DNA from 2 places in the Desulfonatronum zhilinae genome. Region 2 is predicted to be linked to the other one. Evidence: predicted binding sites of a transcription regulator. Region 2 holds the regulator's gene; the other holds the start of a gene.
The links. Region 2 encodes sigma-54, which starts transcription at its own class of promoters, with help from an activator protein. Its sites were predicted from a motif close to CTGGCACGGNNNNTGCTT; they were not measured.
Positions count from the first base shown of each region.

Region 1: the regulator sigma-54 is predicted to act here: its motif matches at 3,282-3,299, upstream of flgF (flagellar basal-body rod protein FlgF).

Region 1 covers NZ_FXUJ01000007.1:92,772-97,879, forward strand. Annotated here, with positions in the region: gene AC559A_RS07755 (flagellar basal body L-ring protein FlgH) at 1-384, opposite strand, end outside; gene flgA (flagellar basal body P-ring formation chaperone FlgA) at 452-1,435, opposite strand; gene flgG (flagellar basal-body rod protein FlgG) at 1,662-2,444, opposite strand; gene flgF (flagellar basal-body rod protein FlgF) at 2,480-3,256, opposite strand; tRNA gene AC559A_RS07775 (tRNA-Gly) at 3,365-3,440, shown strand; gene rimP (ribosome maturation factor RimP) at 3,546-4,034, shown strand; gene nusA (transcription termination factor NusA) at 4,185-5,108, shown strand, end outside.
Region 2 covers NZ_FXUJ01000008.1:102,328-107,435, reverse strand. Annotated here, with positions in the region: gene AC559A_RS08545 (PTS sugar transporter subunit IIB) at 1-18, opposite strand, end outside; gene AC559A_RS08540 (PTS sugar transporter subunit IIA) at 31-432, opposite strand; gene rapZ (RNase adapter RapZ) at 480-1,379, opposite strand; gene AC559A_RS08530 (PTS sugar transporter subunit IIA) at 1,448-1,897, opposite strand; gene hpf (ribosome hibernation-promoting factor, HPF/YfiA family) at 1,901-2,446, opposite strand; gene rpoN (RNA polymerase factor sigma-54) at 2,520-3,953, opposite strand; gene lptB (LPS export ABC transporter ATP-binding protein) at 4,017-4,742, opposite strand; gene AC559A_RS08510 (LptA/OstA family protein) at 4,739-5,108, opposite strand, start outside.

The sequences.
Region 1 (5,108 bases), on a different contig from region 2:
GCCTCGTTCAATGCCCAAGACCGGCAGTCCCGCGTTGATCAGCCGCTGGTCCAAAAGGTGCTCAATGCCCATGCCGATGTCGGACTCTCTGGACGTGTCCGTGGTGGCCTTGTTCGTGGCCTTGCTTTCCTCCACGACCTTGATCCGGACGATGTCTCCCACCCGCCTGGCCCGATTGTCCGCGAAGAGCAGCTCCGCGCTGGCCGGGTTGAACAGCGAACCGGGATTGAGTTCGGCCGGTTGGGGGTAGTCCACGGTTTGGGTCAGGATCGGGCTCGGCATGCTTTGGGTGCTCGCCGGGGCGCAGGCAAACCCGCTCAGCCCGAGGACCATTAGCAGGGGCATGAGCACGGCTGGGCGTATGGAGAGTGTTTTTTCGGTCATTGCATTATCCTCGTATTTGCTTTGGTCGGTTCCCCGGCTCGGGAGCGTCCCACGGTCACGCATCGGCTTACCTGACCATCACGGTTTCGTGATCTCGGATCCGGGCCAGGACTTCATTGTTGTTTTGCAAATTCCGCACCGTGATGGTTTCCCCAATGGCTCCGTCCTGGAGCGCCTGGACCTGGATCTGCAACCGGACCAGCTCGCCCTCATAGATCAGCGTGATCACTTCTCCGCGGCGTACGGCGGGCAAGGGGTCCAGGGCGGACAGGTAGATGACCTGGTCCATGCCCACCGGGGAGCGAATCTGCCATGGTCCGCCGGTCCCGTCCCAGACCTGTTCCCGCAAATAGGCCAGGTTCTTGCGCTGAAAGGTGACGTCGTCCAGGGCCAGCGGATTTCCCCGGTTCAACGGGCGACCTGCCGTGGGCACGGTTTGCCAGACGTCCAGAAAGACCGTGCCGGTGAGACGGCGGGTTATTCGCTCGTCCACGGAGCGGACCAAAAAGCGCAGACTGTTGCGTCCGGGTTGCGGGTCCGCGGCCAGTTCCAGCTCCAGGGTGTCCTGGATGTGGGGCAGAAAAATATGGCTCGGAAGGCGAAAGTCGCGAACGGTGATTTCTTCTCCCAGTTGGCGGACTTTTGGGGTCAAAAAAGTGACGACGCGGGACCGCAGCTCTTCCTCCAGCACCACCTGCCCCCCACCCTGGATCACGACCTGGCCGGGAATGCGCGTGGAGGCGGCGGCGTGACCGACGTACTGCCGAAGCATTCCGGCCAGTCGGTCCTGGGAGAAGGTCATGGTTTTGCCGCTGTCCGGAGCGGGCCACATGGGCCGGTCGGCGAGGTTCGTCCATTGGGCGCGGCCATGATCCGTCAACGGCACGGCGATGTCCCCGAACCGGACCACCTCGCCCTGGACCGCGGCCACGGGCTGGATCATGTAATGCCAGTAGCCGCGCTGGGCCGCGCTGGGTGATGAAAGGAGCGTCAAGCCGACCACCAGGCAGAGCGCATAGAGCGAAGAGAGACGAAAAAGATAAGTTTTCATGGCACAGGCCTTCCCACTTTGTATCTACTCAGCACATTTTGTATCCGCCCTTGCTCCGGCAATCGGAGTCGGGGTCGCTATCGGAATCGGAATCGGAACAGGAAAAATTTTGAACGCTTCCCAGCGTTTTCGATCCCGATCCAGATTCCGATACCGACACCGGCAACGGCACTACTCGGTGCTGAGTAGTTACCCCACTTTTTACTTTCCCACCTTCCAACTTCAATTACCGCTTAAGCTGCGTGGCCGTCTGGAGCATCTGGTCGGAGGTCTGGATGGCCTTGGAGTTGATTTCATAGGCCCGCTGGCCGGTGATCAGCCGAACCATCTCCTCGACCATGTCCACGTTGGAGCCTTCCAGAAAACCCTGGGCAATAGTACCGACGTTTTCCTCGCCGGGAACCCCCTCAATGGGATCTCCTGATGCTTCGGTGGGCAGAAACATATTTCGACCGATGCTGTTCAGGCCGGGCGGGTTGACGAAGGTGAACAGGGGGATGTCCGCACCGGCCAACTCCTCGCCGAATCTGTCCATGGCCACGATGCGTCCGTTTTCCGTGACCACGATGTTCTGGGTATCCTGGGGCACGATGAACTCCGGCTGGAGGGCGTAGCCGTTGGCCGTGACCACCTGACCTTCGTTGGTCAATTTGAAGGCCCCGGCCCGGGTGTAGGCGAACTCGCCGTTCACATCCACCTGGAAGAACCCGTCGCCTTCAATGGCCAGATCCAAGGGGTTGCCGGTGTTCTGGAAAGACCCGGTGGTGAATTCCTTGTGCACGGTCACGGGGCGAACCCCCATGCCCACCTGAAGCCCGGTGGGAATCCGGTCTCCGGCGGCATTGGCCGCCCCGGCGATCTTCATGGTCTGGTACATCAAATCCTCGAATTCAGCCCGGCTTTTTTTGAATCCCGTGGTGCTGACGTTGGCCAGGTTGTTGGACGTGACGTCGATATTCATCTGCATGGCCTGCATGCCCGAGGCCGCCGTCCATAGAGAGCGCATCATTGAGGTTTTCCTCCATCTATTTCAGTGTATTATTGCTATCGGGGTGAAGCCACTTCCCGGATGACCTTCTGGTCCGCTTCCTGGGCCGTGTGCATCACCTTCTGGTAGGCTTCGAAACTGCGGTGGGCCTCGATCATGTTGACCATTTCGCTGACCACCTCCACATTCGCCCCTTCCAGGTAGCCCTGCATCACGGTGGCGTTGTCCGCGGGCAGTTCAGCGGCCTGGACTCCGGGACGGAGTCGGAACATGTTTTGGCCCAGTTTTTCCAATACCTGTGGGTTTTCAAAGGTCACCAGGTCAAAATTGCCTACGGGCTCGCCATTGGCCTGGATTGCTCCATCGGGACCGATGACGATCCGGGCGTTGGGCTCCAGGTTCACGGGGCCGCCGTCCACGAGCACGGGGAAGCCTTGCCCCGTGACCAACTCGCCGCCCGGGGTCAGGCGGAAGTTGCCGTTGCGGGTGTAGAAATCTCCCTCCAGGGTGCGGACTTTGAAGAAGCCTTCGCCTTGAAGCGCCGCGTCCAACGGATTGCCGGTCTCCTTGGCCGATCCTTGAGCAAAGTCGATGTGGGTCAGGGCGATCCGGTTCTGGGCCATTTCGTCCGGGACAGGAAGCAGCGATTTTTCGTTGATGGCGGAAATAGGGTCCAGCATGCCGTGGCCGAAACGGATGAAGACGTCCCGAAAGGCCATGGTTTCACGCTTGTAGCCCGTGGTGTTCACGTTCGCCAAATTGTTGGCGGTGTTTGCCAAGCGGTGTTCCTGGGTCAGGGCGCCGAACAGGGCGTTATACATACTGGTCTGCATCGCGATTCCTCCTGGTTTTGGATGCAAGCAAATTCCAAGCCATTTTTTCTGGTCTGGATGCTTGACAAGTTCTGGGCCCTTGAGCATATGAACGATTGCGTTTCGCGGGCGGGCGTAGCTCAGCTGGTAGAGTACAAGCTTCCCAAGCTTGGTGTCGCGGGTTCGACTCCCGTCGCCCGCTCCATCTTTATTCGCAGCATCCTGATCGGTAGCGGCCCGGCCGCGCAGCAGAGACGACGAACGGGGTGGGCCATGTGGTCCACTTTTTTTTTGGGATTTTTAGACAGCCATGCAGACTTCTCCCCCTTCTTCCCGCGCTCGGTCGGAAGAAATCCTTCGCCATCTGGAGTTATTGGTTTTGCCCGTTGTTCACGGCCTCGGCCTGGAACTTTGGGGGTTGGAGTATCTGCCCCTGGGCCGCAAGGCGTTGATCCGCATCTATATCGATGCGGAGAGCGGAGCGACCATTGATCAGTGCGCCATGGTCAGCCGCCAGCTTGGCCCTGCTCTGGAAATCGACGAGCGACTTCCCGGCGCTTTTAATCTGGAGGTCTCCTCGCCCGGCCTGGAGCGTCGGTTCTTCAAGCCGGAGCAACTCCAAGGCTACCTTGGGCGGACCGTCCAGGCCCAGCTCCATGAACCGCTAGAAGGACGCAAAACCTGTCGCGGCGAACTGTCCGCGGTGGACGGCCCGCTGGTCACGCTTGTGGAAAACGGCGCACCGATTGCGTTGGATTGGGACCAAATAAAGAAGATTCATTTGATCCATGCGTTTTGACCGAACCCGCCGGACGACTCCGGTACGGAGAGGGCTTTGTGAATCGGCGCAGGGTTTCGACACATATGAAGGATTGCCGAAAACAATGATAATTGTTGTCGGCCGGAGGCGCGAAACGGCCCCGGCCCTGATATTATCCTGGAGGATGAGATGAGCGCCGAACTGCGCAAGGCCATTGAGCAAATCAGTAAAGACAGAGGAATCCACAAGGATCTCCTCATTGACACCTTGGAACGGGCCGTGCGGTCCTCGGTGACCAAAAAACTGGGCGAGGATGTGGATATCGAGGTCTCCTTCAACGAGGACAAGGGCGGCTTCGACGTCTATCAGTTCAAGCGGGTGGTGGAGGAGATCGTCGATCCGGTCAGCGAGATTCTGCTTGAGGACGCCAAGCATCACGACCCCAATGTTCAGTTGGATGACGAACTCGGCTTCGAACTGAAAGTGGAAGACCTGGGCCGGATCGCCGCCCAGTCCGCCAAGCAGGTCATCATCCAGCGGATGCGTGAGGCGGAGCAGGAAATCATTTACGAGGAATATAAGGACCGCAAGCGGGAGATCGTCAGCGGGTCCATCCAGCGCCGGGATCGTTCCGGCTGGATCATCAACCTCGGCCGAACCGAGGCCTTGTTGCCCAAGGAAGAGCAGATTCCCAAGGAGCGGTTCCGGCGCGGGGATCAAATTCAGGCCCTGCTTTTCGACGTGCGCAAGGAAGGGCGCGGCCCGCAGATCATTGTTTCCCGGTCGCACCCGGATTACCTGACCGTGTTGTTTCATCGCGAAGTGCCGGAAGTGGGAGATGGCTTCGTGCGGATCATGGGCGTGGCCAGGGACCCGGGTAGCCGAGCCAAGGTGGCGGTGATGTCCACGGATCGCGACGTGGATCCGGTGGGCGCCTGCGTCGGGGTCCGCGGCTCGCGAATCCAGAATATCGTCCAGGAACTGCGCGGCGAGCGGATCGACATCATCGTCTGGAGCCCGGAGATCACCACCTACGCCGTGAACGCCTTGTCCCCGGCCAGGATTTCCCGGATTACCGTGGACGAGGAGGACGGCGTCCTGGAAGTCGTGGTC
Region 2 (5,108 bases):
GATGCGCACCCAGTTCATGATCGCTCCGGCCTACTCCTTGGCCACCTTGCTGCGCAGAATATCCCCGGCGACGACGATTCCCTGGGATCCGGCCGCCTTGGCCTCCTTGGCCAGTTCGGCCAGGGACAGCTTGCGCGAACCGAGCACGCGCAGCAGCATGGGCAGGTTCACGCCGGTGATCACTTCCAACTGATGCTCGCTTTTGTTCAGCAGCGACAGACTCAAATTGGTCGGCGTCCCCCCGAACATATCCGTCAGAATGACCACCCCGGGACCGTGATCCGCGCTTTTGACGCTCTTTCTGATCTCTGTCAGGGACTTTTCCACTTCCTTGGTCACATCCACGCTGACGAAGTAGCAATCCTGCTGAGGACCGAGAATCAGCTCCGCGGCCTTGAGCAAGTACGCGCCGTACTCCGTATGCGTGACCAATACGACTCCAATCACCGCATGTTCCCCCAAAAAACCGAAATCCGCTGCTATCCCAGATTCAGGTGACGATGTTCAATGGTAACGGAAAATCCGACGGCCGTCAGCGCGGCCGACACGGCCTGGGACACGGCCACCGAGCGATGCCGCCCTCCGGTGCATCCCAGGGCCATGGTCAACCGATACCGGCCTTCCACCGCGTACAACGGCAACAGATACCGTAAAAAATCCTCGAACCGACCGATAAAGTCCTTTCCCGGGTCGTCCCCCAGCACGTAGAGGGCAATGGGCTCGTCCAGACCGGACAGGGGGCGCAGTTCCGGGTCGAAGTAGGGATTGGGCAGAAACCGCAGATCAAAGACCAGATCCGCCTCCAGAGGAACGCCGTACTTGAAGCCGAAGGAAATCAAGTGAATGCGCATCCCTTCGCCGAGTTTCTGATCCAGGGGCCATTTCTCCTGAAACACCCGTCGCAGGTCGTGGATGGAAAAATCCGACGTATCCACCACCAAGTCGGCGTGCTTGCGCAACCCCTCCAGCATGATCCGCTCACGGAAGATGGCCTGGTCCAATCCCATGCCCTGGGCTTCCAGGGGATGCGGACGGCGGGTGGTGGCGTAGCGCCGGATCAGCACGGCGTCCCGGGCCTCCAGAAAGACCAGTTTCGGACACATCCCGGCCAGGTCCATCCGCTCCACGAACTGCTCCCATTGCAGGGCGAAGTCCGGTTGGCGCACATCCAGCCCCAGGGCCACCCCGGCGTACTGGTTCAGCTTCATCTCCTCGGACAGGGTCAGCAACTGTCCGGCCAGCCCGGCCGGCAGACCGTCCACGCAGTAGTACCCCAGATCCTCGAAGACGTTCAGGACCGTACTTTTTCCGGCCCCGGACTGTCCGGTGATCATGACCAGGGAGAGTTCGCACGGTTTTCGCGGTTGGTCTGCGCTCATCGCGGTTTGCCTTTTGGGGTAGGGGCACGGCGCGCCGTGCCCCTACGGTGTGGACGAATAAAATACCATCACGCCGAACTGAGGGCGTCCCAGAAAAGCTCCTTGTCCTGGGCCGTGAGAAAGGCATGCCGAAAGGTCTCGTCCTTGAGCAGCCGGGTGATGGACGCCAGGATGCGCAGGTGCATTCCGGCGACCTGTTCCGGGGCCAGGACCATGAAAAAAATATGGCACGGTTTGCGGTCCAGGGCGTCGAAATCCACGCCTTCGGAACTGCGTCCGACCACCAGCACGATCCTGTCCAGCCCCTCCAGCTTGCCGTGGGGAATGGCCACTCCTTCGCCGATGCCCGTGCTCCCGAGACTTTCCCGGTCCTTGAGCACCCGAAAGGCCGCCTCGGCATCCAGACTCGGCACGTTTTGGGCCAGCACGGCGACCAATTCCGCCAGCACTTCCGTCTTGTTCCTGGCTTGCAAATCGGGGAGCAGCAAGTCCTTGCTCAAGAAATCCTTGAGGACCATCGACTAGATACCCGGGTCGATCAGACCGAAATCGCCGCTTTTCCGGCGGTAGATGACGTTGACGCGCTCGATGTCCGCGTTGAAGAAAACCAGGAAATCGTTGCCCAGGGCTTCCAATTGCATGGCCGCCTCGTCCACGGACATGGGCTTGGGCTCGAAATTGTCGGTTTCCGTGATGGTCTGGGCCCGCTTGCCGGTCTCGTCCTGGGTAAAGGTGATCACGTCCACCCGCGCGGACTGGCTCTTCTGACCGCGACGATGGTCCTTGTTCTTCTCTTTGGTCTTGCGCACCTGAGCCTCGAGCTTGTCCAGGACCAGGTCGATGGTGGAGTACATGTCCTCGCTTTCGGTGGTGGCGGAGAAATGCATGTCCTTGCCCGTGAGGATCACCTCGGCCATATGCCGATACTTTTCCACGGAAAGGTTGACGGCCAGTTCGCCCTGATCTTCAGGACGCAGGTAACGGTTGATTTTATTGAAACGCTCGCCGGCGTAGCCCTTGAGGTGATTGGACGGCTCGAAATTCTTGAAAGTAAAAGTTATTTCCATGCGACACCTCCGAAGTAAAACGGGTTCTGGGTTGGTTTGAGGTTGTTCGCTCCGTTGGGAGCATCCGGGATGGCTAAAAAATGGCCTTGCGCTTGGAAGACGACTCGATGTTCAACGCCATGCGGTACTTGGCCACGGTACGGCGGGCGATGTTCACGCCCAGGGACTTTTTCAAAAGTTGCGAGATCAGTTCGTCGCTGAGCGGACGCTTGGGGTCCTCTTCGGAAATCAGCTTCTTGATCTCCGCCTTGACGCTTTCCGAGCCGGCCTCCGACCCGTCGTCCATACCCAGGGCGCTGTTGAAGAAAAATTTCAGTTCATACGTTCCATGGGGCGTGCTCATGTATTTGCTGGTCGTGATCCGGCTGACCGTGGACTCGTGCATGTTGATGTCCAGGGCCACATCCTTGAGGATCATCGGCTTCAGATGCGTCACCCCATGGCGAAAAAAATCAATCTGGAACCGGACGATGCTTTCGGCGACCTTGTGCAGGGTCCGCTGGCGCTGGTACAGGCTTTTCATCAACCAGTGAGCGGATCGGACCTTTTCCTGAATGTAGTCCCTGGTCCCCTTGTCGTGAACGGACAGCTCCTTGGCGTAGGCCTCATTGACCATCAAACCCGGTATCTCGTCCTCGTTCAGAACCACGATGAAATCGCCGCCGTGCTGGAGGATGTAAACGTCCGGGCTGGTGAACTGAGGATCATCGGAGCCGAAGCTCTTGCCGGGCATGGGGTCCAGGCGCTGGATGCAGTCCAGGTAGTGTTTGATTTCCTCCATGGAGAGCTTGAACTTCTTGGCCAACGGCTTGTAGCGACGTTTTTCCAGCTCCTCCAGATGATCCTTGACCAGGGAGACCAGAATCGGGTCGTCCAGCCCCAGTTCGTCCATCTGGACCAGCAGGCACTCCCGCAGGTTCCTAGCGCAGACCCCCACGGGGTCCAGGCGTTGCATGATCCGCAGGATCCGCTCCGCCTCCTCCGTCTCGCAGCCGGCCATGGCGGCGATGTCCTCAATGGATTCGCAAAGATACCCCACGGCATCCAGGTTGCCAAGGATCACCTCGCTGACGGCCAATTCCCGCTCCGACAAGGCCGAAAGCCGCAACTGCCAGGAAAGATGGCCGATCAGCGTGGACTTGCCGGCCAGCCGGGCCTCGAAACTCATGCCCTCTTCCGGGACTTCCCAGTCCCGGCCCTGGATCTGTCGACTGATGCTGGAAAATTCTCCCAGGTAGTCCTGCCACTCCGAATCGTGAAGCTGCCGGGGCTCCTCGACGTTGACGGACTGGAACCGATCCTCGGCAGGGTCTTTTATCGGGGTCTCCACCGTCTCATCGATGCCTTCCGGCGCGATCTCCAATACGGGATTCTCCAGCAATTCCTGCTGGATGCTTTCCACCAGCTCCAGCCTGGAAAGCTGAAGCAGCTTGATGGCTTGTTGCAGTTGGGGGGTCATCACCAACTGCTGCGTCAACTTCAGTTGCTGGCGCAGTTCAAGAGCCATGTCGCGTTTTCGCCTCCATGACCGGGCTGACCGGTTGGAACGCCAATCCCGATTGTTGATCAATCATAAGCAAAAGTCCTCACCGAGGTAAACTTTCCGAGCGATGGAATCGGCCACGATGGCTTCCGGAGACCCTTCAAAAATGGCCCGTCCTTCGAAGACGATGGATGCTCTGTCGCAAATCTTCAGCGTTTCGCGGACGTTGTGATCCGAAATCAACACACCGATCCCCCGCTCCTTGAGGGACATCACGATCTCCTGGATGTCGTCCACGGCCAGGGGGTCGATACCCGCGAAGGGTTCGTCCAGCAACATGAATTTCGGATTCCGGATCAGGGCCCGGGCGATTTCCAGACGGCGGCGCTCCCCGCCGGAGAGAAACATGGCCTTCTGGTCGGCCAGTTTGGAGATGCCCAGTTCCTCCAGCAGGGCCTCGGCCTTTCTGCGCTGCATGGCCGGGGTGAAGTCCGTGTACTCCAGGATGATCCGCAAATTCTGCATCACGGTCAGCTTTTTGAAGACCGAACTCTCCTGGGGCAGGTAGCTCAGCCCCAGCCGGGCCCGCTCATGCAGCGGCCAAGTGGTGATCCGCTTTCCGTCCAGGTCCACCACCCCGCTGGTGGGCTTGATCACCCCGACCAGCATGTAGAACGTGGTGGTTTTCCCGGCTCCGTTGGGACCTAAAAGGCCGACGATCTCCCCCTGCTCGACCCGGATGGAAATATCCCGGACCACCTCTTTCTGGCCGAAGCTTTTGCGCAGACTCTTGCCGGAGAGAAGGGCCTTCACCGCGCCCCCTGTTCCCGAGGCAAAAGAAACATTCCTTCCACTCGACGATCGGTGCGTCCCTGCACATCCACCTCTCTTTCTTCAACATTGAGCGTGATCACGTTGCCTTCCAACCGGGTCCCGCCTTCTTCCACCCGGGCGTTGCCTTCCAGACGCAGGACGCTCTGGTCCACCCAATAGGTGGCCATGTCGCCGTGGCCGACACGGTCCTCGTGCTTCAGAAAGACCTGGCCAAAAGCGATCATTTGTTCAATGTCCACTTGAGCTTCCATGTCCTGTTCCGGAGCCATGCCCTCGGGTCGAGCCTCCCGGGGAAGGGTTCGCAAAAGCACTACCAGCCGCTCCGAACGGAGCTGAAAATTCGGC